Regions from separate parts of the Pectobacterium sp. HCp5_1 genome, predicted to be linked through region 3. Evidence: predicted binding sites of a transcription regulator. Region 3 holds the regulator's gene; each other region holds the start of a gene.
What was found. The regulator CRP, encoded in region 3, controls carbon source genes, mostly activating them, when cyclic AMP is high. The targets are predictions, from matches to a motif close to ATGTGANNNNNNTCACAT.

Region 1: udp (uridine phosphorylase) is a predicted target of CRP. The motif match lies at 1,949-1,966, and genes of this name have one in related genera.
Region 2: Q3A88_RS12475 (NupC/NupG family nucleoside CNT transporter) is a predicted target of CRP. The motif match lies at 2,647-2,664, and genes of this name have one in related genera.
Region 4: Q3A88_RS01805 (ABC-F family ATPase) is a predicted target of CRP. The motif match lies at 2,113-2,130, and genes of this name have one in related genera.

Annotation. Positions count from the first base shown of each region.
Region 1 is NZ_JAUMIO010000036.1:29,606-33,753, reverse strand. It holds gene Q3A88_RS18680 (tyrosine-protein phosphatase) at 1-763, opposite strand, end outside; gene udp (uridine phosphorylase) at 1,000-1,770, opposite strand; gene Q3A88_RS18670 (hypothetical protein) at 2,035-2,631, opposite strand; gene Q3A88_RS18665 (YafY family protein) at 2,719-3,396, shown strand; gene Q3A88_RS18660 (dienelactone hydrolase family protein) at 3,443-4,148, shown strand, end outside.
Region 2 is NZ_JAUMIO010000016.1:14,544-18,691, forward strand. It holds gene osmY (molecular chaperone OsmY) at 339-947, shown strand; gene Q3A88_RS12460 (DUF1328 domain-containing protein) at 1,101-1,262, shown strand; gene Q3A88_RS12465 (CsbD family protein) at 1,423-1,611, shown strand; gene Q3A88_RS12470 (TatD family hydrolase) at 1,726-2,523, shown strand; gene Q3A88_RS12475 (NupC/NupG family nucleoside CNT transporter) at 2,827-4,104, shown strand.
Region 3 is NZ_JAUMIO010000053.1:9,529-13,676, reverse strand. It holds gene Q3A88_RS20850 (aminodeoxychorismate synthase component II) at 1-466, shown strand, start outside; gene Q3A88_RS20845 (aspartate aminotransferase family protein) at 586-1,812, shown strand; gene crp (cAMP-activated global transcriptional regulator CRP) at 1,961-2,593, opposite strand; gene Q3A88_RS20835 (OsmC family protein) at 2,969-3,376, shown strand; gene Q3A88_RS20830 (phosphoribulokinase) at 3,490-4,148, opposite strand, start outside.
Region 4 is NZ_JAUMIO010000002.1:61,737-65,884, forward strand. It holds gene Q3A88_RS01800 (ABC transporter substrate-binding protein) at 1-445, shown strand, start outside; gene Q3A88_RS01805 (ABC-F family ATPase) at 499-2,091, opposite strand; gene Q3A88_RS01810 (PhzF family phenazine biosynthesis protein) at 2,209-3,105, shown strand; gene Q3A88_RS01815 (GNAT family N-acetyltransferase) at 3,118-3,678, shown strand.

The DNA of each region.
Region 1 (4,148 bases), on a different contig from region 3:
GCAAATAGTTCCGCGCGCGATTATCCAGACCGTATTCCGCCTCAAGCCAGCTATCGATTGAGCCATGCCGTTCGTAGATAGCCTGCAACGCCGTCACGATGAACTCTTCCTGCACCGACAACACATAAGAGAACTGTCCCAGCGCTTTCTCATTCAGCGTTGCCGACAGATGTGTCAGTAGCTGCTGGCGGAATGGCGTCAGTGTCGTCTCGGTGAGCAAGTAATCTTCCATCACCGTCTGCTCATCTGCCCCCAGCGCAAACATCACCAGCGCCGAACCGATACCGGTGCGATCTTTACCGACAGCGCAGTGCTGTACCAGCCCGCCCTCATCCGGCCGCAATAGCAGCGATACCAGTTGTTTATAGGCCGAATTATTGAAAGGCAGACGGCGGTAAAGCTCCAACATGAATGCGCGGGAATCAAACGCCGCCAGTACATCGGATCCCAATGAATCCAGATTAGCCGTCACTTCATGGCGCAATGGATTGGCTGGGTAAGCGTGGTAGTTGGCCCCCGTCCACAAGACGTCGGGCTTCTGCGCAATTTCATCGGCATCCCGATAATCCACCACGTGAGAAATCGGCACGCCAGCAAGGTGTTCGCAGTCAGCCTGACTCAGCAGATCGAGCGAGCCGGAGCGAAAAAGTTTACCGTGTCGGATAAGCCGCCCATCAGCAGCGCGGTTGCCGCCTAAATCGCGGAAATTGATTCCGCCGTCCAGCGGTAATAAAGAGGGATGAAGCAACGTTGGTTCGGTCATACATCTCCTTGCGAGGTTGAAAGGCGAGCAAGGCAACTTGAGCTATTTAGTGTATACCCTAAATAATTCAAGTTGCAGGAAGGCGGCAAGAGAAGGAATCCCGATGAGCTTACTCAAGTAAGTGATTCGGGTGAGCGAACGCAGCCAACGCACATGCAGCTTGAAGAATGACGGGTATATCAGGATACGGGCTGGCATCGACGATGACCAGCCCAAAATACCATCAATTTTTGTGCTTATTCAGCGGCTAACAAACGACGAGTCGCGTCCAGCAACACCTTGATGACGGTGGTTTCGGCCAGCTTCATGGTCGCCGCATCCGGGATTTCCTGCTGGGTACGGTTCACGATCACGCCCGCGATCATGCCCGCTTTCAGCCCCTGACTGGCGCACATCGTCAACAGCGTGGCGGATTCCATTTCATAGTTCAGCACGCCCATGCTCTGCCACTCTTCCATCGAACCTCGGAAGCGACGGACAACGCGTCCAGAGAAGGTGTCATAGCGTTCCTGACCGGGATAGAACGTATCGGAAGACGCGGTGATGCCCACGTGCAACGCCGCCCCCGACGCCTTCGCCGCTTCCACCAGCGCGGTGGTACAGCCGAAATCAGCCACGGCCGGGAATTCCATTGGCGCGAAGTGCAGGCTGGCCCCGTCAAGGCGAACGGCTGCCGTGGTTACTAGCACATCCCCGACATTGATACCGGACTGAATCGCCCCCGTCGTACCGACGCGCAGGAAAGTACGGATGCCGAGCTGCGCCAATTCTTCTACCGCGATTGACGTTGACGGGCCGCCGATACCGGTCGAGCAAACAATCACTGCCTTGCCGTCCAGCTCCGCACGCCAGGACGTAAATTCACGGTGTGATGCCAGATGTACCGGGTTATCCATCAGGCGAGCAATTTTTTCAACACGCTCAGGATCGCCGGGGACGATAGCCAGCGTCGCGCCCTGTAAATCGTTCTTGACCAGACCAAGATGGAACACATCAGATGTAGACATAACTGCCTCCCGGGCAATCAATTGGGTATTCAGAGAAATCGCGCCGGACGCTTCATCTATGCTGCCTTTCGCAGCCAGTCAGCGTCCGTTCAATAAAAAGACTCTAGCGCATCATGACGTTTTTTTAAGTGACGAGAGTCACCGATGAAAAAGAAACAAACATCAACATACATAAAAAATTTGATACAAATCACTATTTATTGGGTAGGGAATTCATTTTTGCCGATTAATTGTCTTCTAGTGTAGATTCTTTAACCTTATTAGTTACGACAACGAACCAAACTCAATACTCTCTGGTTCAATCATTTCCAGAAAGGCATCACATAGAACTTCCCCTTGCCAGGACGCACAAATGGCTTCTGCGCACTGCTGATTGTCGGCAAAGGCAAGATCGATAAAAATGCCGTTATCCAGACTGACTAAATGCTGGCTTTTCCAACCCGGCTGAAGTGAAAGGTGACGTTCTACCATCTGATTATACGCCTGGCGCATGTCACTCTCCTGAATACCCTGCTTGAGACGAAATCGCCCTATTTCGATACCGCCTCTGCTTGTGACTGACGGTGCGTCCGCCATTTGAACGGTGTAGTGCCCCATGCTATGCAGCCCGTTGACAGAAGCTCTGAAACAGGAAAATTCAGGCTGGCTTTCAACCGCTTTTGCCGCAGCCCGTGCAGCGTCAAGACTATGCCACACCACAAGATCGACACGCTCGGCGGAGAGATCGATGCCTGAAAATGCGATCCAGTCGATAAACCCAGGGAAATGCTTTAGCAGACGTTGTGCTGATACGCGCGCTGAGTCGGCCTCTTGCTGAGTTTTCACGGTATAAGTGACGATTTCGTAACATGGGGTAGCCATTATGAACTCCGTTATCATGATGATATGAAGCCTGAATCGTATTACACCACCCTGACAGAACTTGTCAGGGTGGTGTAATCTCTTCTCATGAAAACTATTCGGCTATTCTCTCTACTCGACCATCTTCGCGGCCGCGTGCACCCGGTATCAGCGGAAATATTAGCCCAAGCGTTGAATGTATCAGTCAGAACGATCTACAGGGATATGGCGGCGCTACAAAGCATCGGCGCCCCAATTCGCGGTGAATCGGGGCTCGGTTACATACTTGAAAAAGACTACTTCCTGCCCCCGCTGAATTTTGACCCAGATGAGCTGGACGCCATTATGCTGGGAATGCGGCTGGTAGCGGCTCGAGGCGATAACATGCTTTCCGCAGCAGCCAGCCGGGTTTCAGCAAAAATCAGCGCAGTGATTGATGTCAAAAAATCTGATAGTTATAAGTCGCTTCCTCTCAGAGCGGTTTCCCGACATACCGAGGAAAGTGAGAAAGCCATAAAGCACCTGGCCTTTATTCGCCTCGCTATTCGCAACAGGCTCCAACTACGCATTGCCTATGTTGATCTGCAAGGAAGAGAGAGCGATAGAATCGCTCGTCCTCTCGGGTTAACTCTGTTTGATGCTGTGTGGTTACTCACGATATGGTGTGAAACTCGCTCAGATTTTCGCAATCTAAGGGTCGATAACATCACTTCAATGGCAGAGACCGGCCTATACTTCAGACCAGAGAAAGGGAAACGCTTCGAAGACTATCTCAATACGCTGTAGGCAGAATACGGCTAACTACGATTCATCGATAACAGGAGTGCGCGTAATGAAGACTGATGAACAGACGACCTTCAAACATCTTCCTCAGGGGCTATCCCCGGCGGTAGAACCGCAGACCTCCTCCATCATTACGACGGATTCTGTCGGTATCATTGCCAGTGAAACCACTATTTCTTCTCAGGGTGAGCAGTTGCCTGCGTATATCGCCAGACCGGCGAACCATGACAAGCCGCTTCCTATCATCCTGGTGGTGCAGGAGATTTTCGGCGTTCATCAACACATTCAGGACGTTTGCCGCAGGCTGGCCAAACAAGGCTATATGGCTATTGCACCAGAACTGTATTTTCGTCAGGGCGACCCCAGCCACTATAGCGATATTCAGCGAATCCTGACCGAGCTGGTGTATAAGGTGCCTGATACGCAGGTGCTATCCGATCTCGATCACACGGCCAACTGGGCGATTAAACAGGGTGGGGACGCGAGTAAACTGGCGATAACGGGCTTCTGTTGGGGCGGACGTATCACCTGGCTCTACGCCGCACACAACCCGCAACTCAAGGCGGCCGTTGCCTGGTACGGCAAATTTACCGGCGAGAAAACGCTGAATAGCCCCAAACATCCGGTCGATATCGCAACAGAATTAGAAGCACCTGTGCTGGGGTTATACGGCGCGAAAGACGGGAGTATTCCGCTAGAACAAGTGGATATCATGCGGCAGGCGCTGCGTGCGGCCAACGCGGAAGCTGACATCA
Region 2 (4,148 bases), on a different contig from region 3:
TTTTCCCTGCTGTGATTTCTCGCTTCAGTGCAACAGACAAATCTGAATTGCTGCGCATATTCCCTTGCTCCCCTGTGATTTTCCATTCTGTAGGCTATAGTTAACAGCGTGTTAACTGATTTAGCTTGTTCAACTGTTAGTACAATTTAAGTTGGTTCATTATTTTGATTTGTTTCGTCTTTGCAATTCAATACTCTGATTTTTTATGCAAGTAGAGGGAATTATCGGAGTATTGATAACGTCATTATCACCTTGATTTGCTGATGACGGTGCAGGCGTTAACGTGACCCAAATCGGTTATTTCGGGTTTATAGAAGAGCATAAGAAGGAAGACATCGATGAAAAAGACCAAATTGACACAATCGCTGATCGTAGTTGCTCTGGGTTCTATTCTGGCTGGCGGTGCCATGGCTGAGGAAACGTTGGGGCAGAAAGTAGAACGTATCGCGGACACAACTGGTGCAAAAATCGATAGCTCCGCCAATAAAGCATCTGACTACGTCAGTGACAGCGCGATCACAGCAAAAGTGAAGAGTGCGTTGTTGGAAGACAAATCGATTACCAGCAGCGACATTTCCGTTGAAACATCAAATGGCGTCGTCACGCTGAGCGGCTTTGTCGGTAGTCAGGAATTGAGCACCCGTGCGGTGCAAATCGCGACGCAGGTTGAGGGCGTCCAGTCCGTCAGCGATAAACTGCAGGTGAAAGATTCCCAATCACAATCGGTTGGCGCTTATGCCGATGATGCTGTGATTACCAGCACGATTAAAGCCAAACTGCTGGCAGATGACATTGTTCCGTCCCGTAAAGTGAAAGTCGAAACGCAGGCTGGCGTCGTGCAGCTGAGCGGCGAGGTGGACAGCAAAGCGCAGTCTGATCGGGCTGAAAGTATTGCGAAGGCCGTTGACGGCGTGAAAAGCGTCAAGAACGACCTAGCAGTGAAATAACCGTCGCCATACCGTACAGGGTTATCCGTAATCGCGGATAACCCTACCTAATCCGCACAATAAAACACCACTTGTGGATACGCAGTCAGGACGCATGAAGCGCGTCAGGATGACCACCATGATTTTTCATTTTTTGTCTGGTAAGGAGAGCGTATGTTTCGTTGGGGCATTATATTTTTAGTCATCGCACTGATCGCGGCAGCACTGGGCTTCGGCGGATTGGCCGGTACAGCAGCTGGCGCGGCGAAAATCGTCTTTGTAGTCGGTATTATTCTGTTTCTGGTTAGCTTGTTCACGGGTCGAAAACGGCCGTAGCACAGCACCTTCTTTCATTCTTTCTCCACGGAAAGAAATGTCATACAGAGCACACAGCCGCGCCACGCGGCTGTCATATTTTACCGGCACATGATACAAATCTTTGACTAATACGACCCGCGTATTTGCTGCATTTCGACAGTTTATCAGGAGGGTTATGATGAATAGCGATATCGTTGTTGGCAAATGGAAACAGTGGAAAGGGAATTTCCTGGCACTGTGGGCTGATTGGTTTGACAGCGACTGTGCCTGGCTGGAAGGGAGTAATGATTACCTGTCCGGCGTCTTGCAAGAGGGTTACGGAAAAGCGCACGAAGAGGTATCCTCAGAGAAAACCACGCTACACTGAGGCCTCACCGCAACGACCAGTCCGATTCTGCCATGAGGCTTTGGCAGGGTATTACTTGGGCGTAGATTAGGTCGCCTCATCTTGACGGGCCTAATCTTGACGGAGAGAAGCAACGTGCTTTCTGAACGACACCGCTTTATCGATACCCACTGCCATTTCGATTTCCCCTTATTCTATGATGATGCACCGGAAAGCTTACGTCTGGCGCAAGACGCTGGGGTTGAGCGCATCATTATTCCGGCTGTGGCTTCTCAGCATTTTGAGCGCGTGTTGACGCTCGCTCGTACCTACTCTCCACTTTATGCCGCACTGGGTCTTCACCCGCTTTATATCGCTGAACATCAGGAAAGCGACCTGCTCCGTCTGGAAGAGGAACTGCGCCAGTTGCCTGTAACGCTGGTGGCGGTGGGGGAGATTGGGTTGGATCTCTATATGCCGGAACCGCAGTTTGAGCGACAGCTTACCTTTCTTGAGGCTCAGCTTCGGCTGGCGAAAAAATACGATCTCCCGACGATCCTGCACTCGCGACGTAGCCACGACAGGCTGGCGCAATTGCTCCGCCGTATCGACGTGCCGCGTACTGGCGTAGTTCATGGGTTTGCAGGCAGCCTGGCGCAGGCGCAGGCCTTTATCCGGCTGGGTTATTACATCGGCGTGGGGGGAACCATTACCTATGACAGAGCGAACAAAACGCGCCAGGCGATCGCGCGGTTGCCGTTAGATCGGTTGCTGCTGGAAACTGACGCGCCCGATATGCCGATGAGTGGCTATCAGGGGCAGCCCAACCGACCCGAGCGTATTTCGTGCGCGTTTCAAACGCTGTGTGAGCTACGTGCAGAACCGCCTGAAGAGATTGCCGAGGCGCTGTGGCAGAATTCATTCAAACTGTTTGGGCGGCTCACTCCGACATAACACCGCTACCGTTATGCTGCAACCATTCCCCGAAAGAGGAAGCCTGTTTGCTTCCGCTTTTCTCTTATTTCTGTGCAACAGCAGACAGAACAGTCATTCCGATTTCATATATCATCCATCAAATTGTGACGTAGATCACTTTTCAGCATTTTTGACTGTTCGATGTTGTGTGTATTTGTGACATAAATTAGCGACCTTTTCGGGCCACTCTTTATAATCGGCTCGCCAGGGCGTACTTACCGTTCTGGCGAAATGATTTTTTATTCTGTTTTCACTTTTTTCACGCGTTATAGGGAACTGCACATGCAACTCGTTATGAGTCTCATCGGCATGCTTGTTCTGATTTTGTTCGCGGTTATGTTGTCCAGTAATCGTAAAGCGATCAGATTGCGCACCGTAGTTGGTGCTTTCATTCTTCAGATTGGTATCGGTGCGCTGGTGTTGTATGTGCCAGTAGGACGCAAAATTCTGGAAGGACTGACGGGCGGTGTAGCAAACGTTATCGCCTACGGAAACCAAGGGGTTTCATTCATTTTTGGCGGTCTGGTTTCCGACAAAATGTTCGAAGTCTTTGGCGGTGGTGGGTTTGTTTTCGCATTCCGTGTTTTACCGATCATCGTCTTTTTCTCTTCCCTTGTGGCGGTACTGTATTACATGGGTGTGATGCAGTGGGTCATCCGTCTATTAGGCGGCGGGTTGCAGAAACTGTTGGGAACCTCCCGTACTGAATCGCTCTCTGCAACAGCCAACATCTTTGTTGGTCAAACGGAAGCGCCGCTGGTGGTTCGTCCCTATATCGCCAACATGACGCGTTCTGAGCTGTTTGCGGTGATGTGCGGTGGATTGGCTTCCATTGCGGGATCGGTGATGGCGGGTTATGCCCAGATGGGCGTGCCGCTGGACTACCTGATTGCGGCCTCCTTTATGGCGGCACCGGGTGGATTGCTGTTCGCCAAACTGATGGTGCCGGAAACGGAGAAAACGCACGATCATGACGAGATGGTTGGCTTTGTCGATGAAGACGATCGCCCGGCTAACGTCATCGATGCAGCGGCAAGCGGCGCGGCGTCCGGTATGCAACTGGCGCTGAATGTGGGCGCGATGCTGCTGGCTTTTGTCGCGTTGATTGCTCTTCTTAACGGCATTCTGGGCGGTATCGGTGGCTGGTTTGATTATCCGCAACTGTCGCTGCAACTGATTCTGGGATGGGTGTTCTCGCCCGTCGCTTTCTTGATCGGTGTACCGTGGCATGAAGCAACGGTTGCGGGCTCGTTCATTGGGCAAAAACTGATCGTCAACGAGTTCGTCGCTTACATGAATTTCAGCGAGTACCTGAAGGCAGATGATGTGGTTGCCGCTGCGGGCTTGCAGGTTCTGTCGGATCATACCAAAGCTGTGATTTCGTTCGCGCTGTGCGGCTTTGCTAACCTTTCGTCTATTGCTATCCTTATTGGAGGTTTGGGCAGTATGGCACCGACTCGGCGTCAGGATATTGCCCGCTTGGGTTTGAAAGCGGTTGCGGCAGGTACGCTTTCTAACCTGATGAGCGCCTGCATCGCAGGGTTCTTCCTGACCCTGTAAATGTAACCAGGCATTCTTGCAGTAGCGAGATGATGGGCGGCGAA
Region 3 (4,148 bases):
TGAGATTGAACAGCTTGCGCCTGAGCGGTTGGTCATTTCACCGGGCCCTTGTACGCCGGACGAGGCGGGCATTTCACTGGCTGCAATCCGTCACTTTGCCGATAAATTGCCTATTTTGGGCGTGTGTCTTGGCCATCAGGCGATGGGACAGGCGTTCGGCGCGCGCGTGGTGCGGGCACGACAGGTCATGCACGGGAAAACCTCAGCGATTGCGCATAGCGATACGGGGGTTTTCACGGGGTTGGCACAGCCGTTGACGGTCACCCGTTATCATTCACTCATTATTGATTCCGCCTCGCTACCCGATTGCTTTGAAGTTACGGCCTGGAGCGAACATGAAGGAAAGCGTGATGAGATTATGGGGATTCGCCATCGCGCATTGCCGCTGGAAGGGGTGCAGTTTCACCCAGAGAGCATTCTTAGCCAGCAGGGGCATCAGCTTTTGGATAATTTCCTTAAAATTTAGCGATATAGAAAGTTATTCTCCTCAGTAGCCGATTTAATATTGCCTGCAATTGATTTTTTATGCATATTTATTGACTATATTTTCATTCCGGTATGATGGACAGCAGAGTGAGGCAGCAAATGGCAGCAGAGCAGAAAGCAGTGACACGGGATACTCACGATAAAGTGATTTTGCCAGTTTATGCACCCGCTAAGTTTGTACCCGTGAAAGGTAAAGGGAGTCGCGTCTGGGATCAGGACGGCCGCGAGTATATCGATTTCTCCGGCGGTATTGCGGTTACGGCGCTGGGTCACTGCCATCCTGCATTGGTGAACGCGTTGCAGCAGCAGGGTGAAAAGCTGTGGCACACCAGCAATATTTTCACGAATGAGCCTGCGTTGCGCCTCGCCAGCAAATTGATTGATGCGACTTTTGCTGACCGTGTGTTCTTTGTTAACTCCGGTGCTGAAGCCAACGAAGCTGCCTTTAAGCTGGCGCGTCACTATGCGGTTAAACGCCATAGTCCGTATAAAACCAAGATCATCTCCTTCTACAATGCATTCCATGGTCGGACGCTGTTCACCGTTTCGGTCGGCGGACAGCCTAAATATGCCGATGGTTTCGGGCCTAAGCCTGCCGATATTGTTCATGTTCCCTTCAACGACCTGGCTGCTGTTAAAGCGGTGATGGACGATCACACCTGTGCAGTCGTGCTGGAACCGGTTCAGGGTGAAGGGGGGATTACGCCTGCTACGCCTGAATTTTTACAAGGTGTTCGCGATCTATGCGATCAGCACAAGGCGCTGCTGGTGTTTGATGAAGTGCAGAGCGGAATGGGGCGTACTGGCAAACTATTCAGCTACATGCACTACGGCATTACGCCGGATATTCTCACAACGGCTAAAGCATTGGGCGGTGGTTTCCCAATTAGCGCAATGCTGACGACGGAAGAGATCGCATCGGCTATGACGGTTGGGGTGCACGGCACCACCTATGGCGGCAACCCGCTGGCCTGTGCGGTGGCGGAAGCCGCGCTGGATATTATCAACACGCCAGAAGTGCTGTCAGGCGTGGCGGATCGCCACGATCGCTTTGTCAGTGAGCTTGAGAAAATCAATCAGCAGTTCGGTGTATTCGAACAGGTTCGCGGTATGGGTTTGCTGTTGGGGGCAGAACTGAAACCGCAATGGCATGGTCGTGCGGGCGAGTTTCTGGCGGCGGCAACGTCTCAGGGGCTTATGGTGCTGATGGCTGGGCCGAATGTGATCCGCTTTGTACCGTCGTTGATCATTGATGAAGATGATATTGTGCAGGGGATGGCGAAATTCGCTAAAGCCGTCGCGCAGGTTGTTAACGCAGCAAACTGATTACGTTACGCCATAAAAAAACGTAGGGAACGTTTTTCAGCGTTGCGTTAGCAACGACCCGTAGGGTGGTGAGCAGGAAGCTCGCCATAAAAAAAGCGTGAGGCCGAGGCTTCACGCTTTTTTATTGGTAGGGTACAGCGACAGGGGCTTAGCGAGTGCCGTAAACGACAATCGTTTTACCGTGTGCAGAGATCAGGTTCTGGTCTTCTAACATTTTCAGAATGCGGCCCACGGTTTCACGCGAGCAGCCAACGATTTGCCCAATTTCCTGACGGGTAATTTTTATTTGCATGCCATCTGGATGCGTCATGGCATCAGGTTGTTTGGCCAGGTTGAGTAGGGTTTGGGCAATACGGCCGGTCACATCAAGGAAGGCGAGGTTGCCGACCTTCTCAGAGGTAACCTGAAGTCTGCTTGCCATTTGTGCAGACAGACGCATGAGGATATCCGGGTTAACCTGGATGAGCTGGCGGAATTTTTTATAGGAAATTTCAGCCACTTCACAGGCAGTTTTTGCCCGCACCCAGGCGCTGCGCTCCTGACCTTCTTCAAACAGGCCGAGCTCGCCGATAAAATCGCCCTGATTGAGGTAGGAAAGGATCATTTCCTTGCCTTCTTCATCTTTGATTAGCACTGCGACAGAGCCTTTCACGATGTAGTAAAGCGTTTCTGCTTTTTCACCTTGGTGAATCAGCGTGCTCTTCGATGGATACTTGTGAATATGACAATGGGAAAGGAACCATTCGAGAGTTGGATCTGTTTGCGGTTTGCCGAGAACCATTCGCTATCATCCTCTGTTGTAATTCACTGCGCAAATTACAGGGGTCAGAGTTCCCTGTACGGCGTGTTTTACTGCTAAAAAAATAAAATTCAGTCTAGGCAGAATGACGTCAGGGAATATACTGAAACCACTGTACCCTTTATTTTCCGGTTGCTGCCTTGCCGCACCGTAAACGTGGCTGGGGTATGTCTGGCCAGGCCATCATCTTCTTCGTTTCTGGGTTTGTCCAGAAAAGGTCTATTCTGTTTTCGTTTTAACACAGCTTGAAGGACGTGTCTTGTGTTGTCTCGCTTCAGCATGACAAAGCGCTGATTAACGCTGGTTTTTGTACAGTAACGGTATAAATTTTCAAAAAATTTTTAGTGGAGAGGCATCATGCAGGCACGGGTAAAATGGGTTGAAGGCTTAACGTTTTTAGGCGAATCCGCATCAGGGCATCAGATAGTGATGGACGGCAATTCCGGTGATAAAGCGCCCAGTCCGATGGAAATGGTGTTGATGTCTGTAGGGGGATGCAGCGCGATTGATGTGGTATCGATTCTGCAAAAAGGCCGCAACGATGTAGCGGATTGTGAAGTGAAATTAACGTCAGAGCGTCGGTCTGACGCGCCGCGTTTATTTACCCACATCAATCTGCATTTTATCGTGACGGGAAAAGGGTTGACCGACAAAGTTGTCGAGCGAGCCGTCGTACTGTCGGCGGAAAAATACTGCTCTGTGGCACTGATGCTGGGTAAAGCCGTTGAGGTGACGCACAGCCACGAAATTAGAGTGCTGGAATAATCCCTTTCTCTGGGCACTCATTCTGGTCACTTAAGCCTGCTATTAGTGGAAACACCGGGGGAGGTTCCCGTCGGGAGGCCTCACCCCTGTGGTCGCCCCGTGTATCTCGATGCTTATTCGATGGTTTTCCCTTCAATTAACCGCTGCACCAGCGGCGCCATGATCAATTCCATCGCCAGCCCCATCTTCCCGCCGGGAACGACCAGCGTGTTGATGTGGGAGATAAAGGACCCCTGCAACATGGCGAGCAGATAGGGGTAATCAATATTGTCCAATCCCTGAAAATGAATCACGACGAAGCTTTCGTCCAGTGACGGAATCGATTTGGCAGCGAACGGGTTGGAGGTGTCCACGGTAGGCACACGCTGGAAGTTGATGTGTGTGCGAGAGAACTGTGGCGTGATATAGGTGATGTAGTCTTCCATTGAGCGGACGACGGAATCCATCACCGCTTCACGCGAGTGACCGCGCTCATTAACGTCACGAATCAGCTTTTGAATCCATTCCAGGTTGACGATCGGCACTACGCCGACGAGTAAATCCACATGCTGTGCCACGTCGTTTTGCTCAGTGACCACGCCGCCGTGTAGCCCTTCATAGAACAGGATGTCGGTGGGTTCCGGCATTGGTTCCCACGGCGTGAATGTTCCGGGAACCTGATTATAGGGAATCGCTTCATCGTAGGTATGCAGGTATTTACGCGTCTGGCCGCGCCCGTGCAGGCCATATTCGATAAACGACTGTTCCAGCAGGCTGAAATCATTCGCTTCCG
Region 4 (4,148 bases), on a different contig from region 3:
CAATCGCACGGAGGCTGCCGAGCTGCTGGCGACCCGTCTCTCTCAGCAGTTGAGTGCGGTATCAGAGCGGCTGGCAACGCGGAAGGATCGCGTCAGCGTTGTGTTTTTGCTGAGTGTTGGCAGCAGTGCGGCGCAGGTCGCGGGGAAAAACACCGTGGTGGATAGCCTGATCGCGCTGGCAGGCGGAAAGAATATTGCCACGCATAGCCAATATCGTATTTACGGCGGCGAGGCGATGGTTGCGGCAAATCCTGAGGTGGTTGTGGTGACGACACAAAGTGTGGCAAACGGCATGGAGGCGCTGGCGGCTGTACCCGGTTTAACGCAAACCGCAGCCTGGAAAAACCAGCATATTGTCGCGCTCGATCAGGCGATTTTACTGGGAATGGGGCCGCGCGTCGCCGAAGCGGTTGAAGCGCTGAATCGCGGCTTCTATCCTGACTAAACGAATACATCCCCAAAATAATACGGCCTCATGATTGAGGCCGTATCACACACTTACTGAATACCCTGACTGCGCAGGTAATCTTCATAGTTGCCGGTGAAATCGATCACTTTATTTGGCGTAATTTCCAGAATACGGGTCGCCAACGAGCTGACAAATTCACGGTCATGAGAGACGAACAGCAGCGTCCCTTCATACATTTCCAGCGCCATATTCAGCGATTCAATGGATTCCATATCAAGGTGGTTGGTTGGTTCATCCATCACCAGAATATTCGGACGCTGCATCATCAGCTTACCGAACAGCATGCGGCCTTTTTCACCACCGGATAACACCTTCACTTTCTTCTTGATATCATCCTGGCTGAACAGTAAACGGCCGAGTATGCTGCGCACAGCTTGCTCGTCGTCTTTTTCCTGCTTCCACTGGCTCATCCAGTCAAAAACGGTCAGCGTCTCATCGAATTCGTATTCGTGATCCTGCGCGTAGTAGCCAATTTTTGAGTTTTCAGACCATTTCACCGTACCGCTATCCGGCTCAACATCACCGACCAGCGTTTTCAGCAATGTCGATTTACCGATACCGTTGGCACCCAGAATAGCGACTTTCTCACCCACTTCGACCATCAGACCCAGCTTGCTAAACAGCGGGCCATTATCAAAACCTTTGCTCAACGCTTCAACTTCCAGCGCATTACGGAACAGTTTCTTATCCTGATCAAAACGGATAAACGGGTTTTGACGGCTGGACGCTTTCACTTCATCCAGTTGGATTTTATCGATCTGGCGTGCGCGCGATGTCGCCTGTTTGGATTTAGAGGCGTTGGCGCTAAAGCGGCTGACGAACGATTGCAGTTCGGAAATCTGCGCTTTCTTCTTGGCGTTATCGGCCAGCAAACGCTCACGGGCCTGCGTCGCTGCTGTCATGTACTCATCATAGTTGCCAGGGTAAATACGCAGTTCGCCGTAGTCCAGATCCGCCATATGCGTACAAACCATGTTCAGGAAGTGACGGTCATGCGAGATGATGATCATGGTGCTGTTACGCTCGTTCAGCACTTGCTCCAACCAACGGATCGTATCGATATCCAGGTTGTTGGTCGGTTCGTCGAGCAGCAGGATATCGGGATCGGCAAACAGCGCCTGCGCCAACAGGACACGCAGTTTCCAGCCGGGAGCAATCTCACTCATCAAGCCATAGTGCTGCTCAACGGGAATTCCCACGCCCAGCAACAGTTCGCCCGCACGCGATTCTGCGCTGTAGCCATCCATCTCACCATACTGCACTTCCAGATCGGCAACTTTGTAGCCGTCGGCTTCGCTCATTTCAGCCAATGAATAGATACGGTCGCGCTCTTCTTTTACCGCCCACAGCTCGCCGTGGCCCATGATAACGGTATCCAGCACGCTGTATTTTTCAAAAGCGAACTGATCCTGACGCAGTTTACCCAGACGTTCATTAGGATCGAGGAAGACGTTACCGCCGCTCGGCACCAGATCGCCGCCGAGAATCTTCATGAATGTAGATTTACCGCAGCCATTTGCGCCAATCAAACCGTAACGGTTACCGCCGCCAAATTTAACGGAAATGTTTTCAAACAACGGCTTGCTGCCGAACTGCATGGTGATATTGTTGGTACTTAACACAGCACTTATACTCGAGTCGGAATGTGATTTGGCGCGCATTATGCCACAAGCGCGCGATAGGATCGCGGTTAGTTTTGAGTAATATTTAAGCGATAGCGCATACAGGAGAGAAATGCGATGCCTATAGTACGTCGTTTCAAACAGGTCGACGTTTTCACCCAGCAGTCTTTCAAGGGCAATCCGCTTGCCGTCATTATGGAGGCGAAGGGATTAACCGATGCGCAAATGCAGGAGATCGCTCGCTGGACAAACCTGTCAGAAACCACGTTTGTCCTGCCAGCCACCGATCCTTTAGCGGATTACCATGTTCGTATTTTTACGCCAGAATCGGAAATGCCGTTTGCCGGACACCCTACCCTAGGCACCGCACACGCCATGCTGGAAGAAGGATTGCGCTCTAAATCCCCAGGTCAGTTAGTGCAACAGTGCGGCGTTGGCTTAGTGCCAATTAATATTAATGATGACGGCAGTCTGGCTTTTCACGCGCCGCAGGCCACCATGGTTCCGTTTGGTGATGAGCATGCGCCACTGCTGGAAAAAACGCTGGGCATTACTGGTTTGGGTAGTGCTGCTATCGATAACTGCTACCCGCCCACCGCGGTGCACATGGGCATTCGCTGGCTTGTGGTTCGCGTCGACAGCGCCGGCACCTGTCTGAACATCACACCCGATGCAGACGCGCTCTCAGCCGTGCAAGACCTCAGCCAGACTAACGGCATCGCCATCTATGGTCCACACGATAATGCGACGCCAGCCGATTATGAAGTTCGTGCGTTCTACATCGAACGTGGCCATCTCAAAGAAGATCCGGTTACCGGCAGTGCCAACGCCTGTCTGGCGGCGCTGCTTCGCCAACAGCATTCTATCAATAACGTCACCGCGCCACTCAGCTACCTTGCGCGACAGGGTACAATGCTGCACTGCGATGGCCGGATTACCGTCACTTACCTGAACGATGAACCGTGGATCGGCGGGCACAGCGTCACGATCGTTGACGGTACCTTGCAGGGATAAGGGAGGGATTTTATGGAAACGCCGGTTGTAGATCCGTTATTTGCAGACAAACTGTATGAGCTACGTCATCAGCCCCATCTGCGCCTAACGATACAAGAAGAGAGCGATGCCGATGCGCTCTTTACCCTGATTCAGCAGGAAAAAGTGCGCTTACGGCGTACTTTACCCTGGCCGGATTCCGTCAAAAGCGTCAATGACACGCGTGAAACCATTCGCGCCAACAGAAAGGCCTTCTTCGACAAAACGGCCGCCGTGTACATGATCCGCTGGGACGACGCGCTGGCTGGCATCGTCTCCTTCAACACGATTCAGGATAAAGAAGGCGTCATCGGCTATTGGATCGCCGAAGCCTTTGAAGGCAAAGGCATCGTTTCTCAGGCTGTCAGCACACTGATAGCCGCCTATACCGATGCGAACCTCGTTGAGCGCTGCGTCATCAGAGCCTCAACCGCCAACACGCGTAGCAACGCTGTCGCTCAACGGCTTGGCTTCCGCTTTCACCACACGGAGAAAGACGCCGAGCAGATTGGCGAGCAGTGGTTCGATCACAATATTTATCACTACCCCGCCTGATATGACCTCACATGCTTTCCATCAACTGATGCGCTGACCTTCCGGCTGCGTATCAGGTTCTTTCGCTCCACGACGTGTTTCATTTATCGTGTCGTTATATTTTTGTGACTAACATCACAAAAATGTTGAAATCCGATCTCATCTTCGCTACCATTAAAAACGTGATGAACATCACACTTAACTAACCCGTTAGAGGAGTCTGATAATGAAAACTTTTCGTAAAATCAGCAAATTCTTTAAAAGAATGGGAGATGTTTATGTCAGTTACTGTGAACGTATTGGGTCAATCATCAGCCCGTTCTGATTGTGATATAAACAATCTCTAAAGCCGCCTCCTACAGGCGGCTTTTGTTTTTTCAGCCTCTCTGCCCCCCTGCTCATCCCCCTTTCCTTTTTGTCTACCCACACGTCGCAGATTTGTGCAGCACGCCGCATGCCTGAACATTCTCTTTTAAAAACAGCTCAATGCA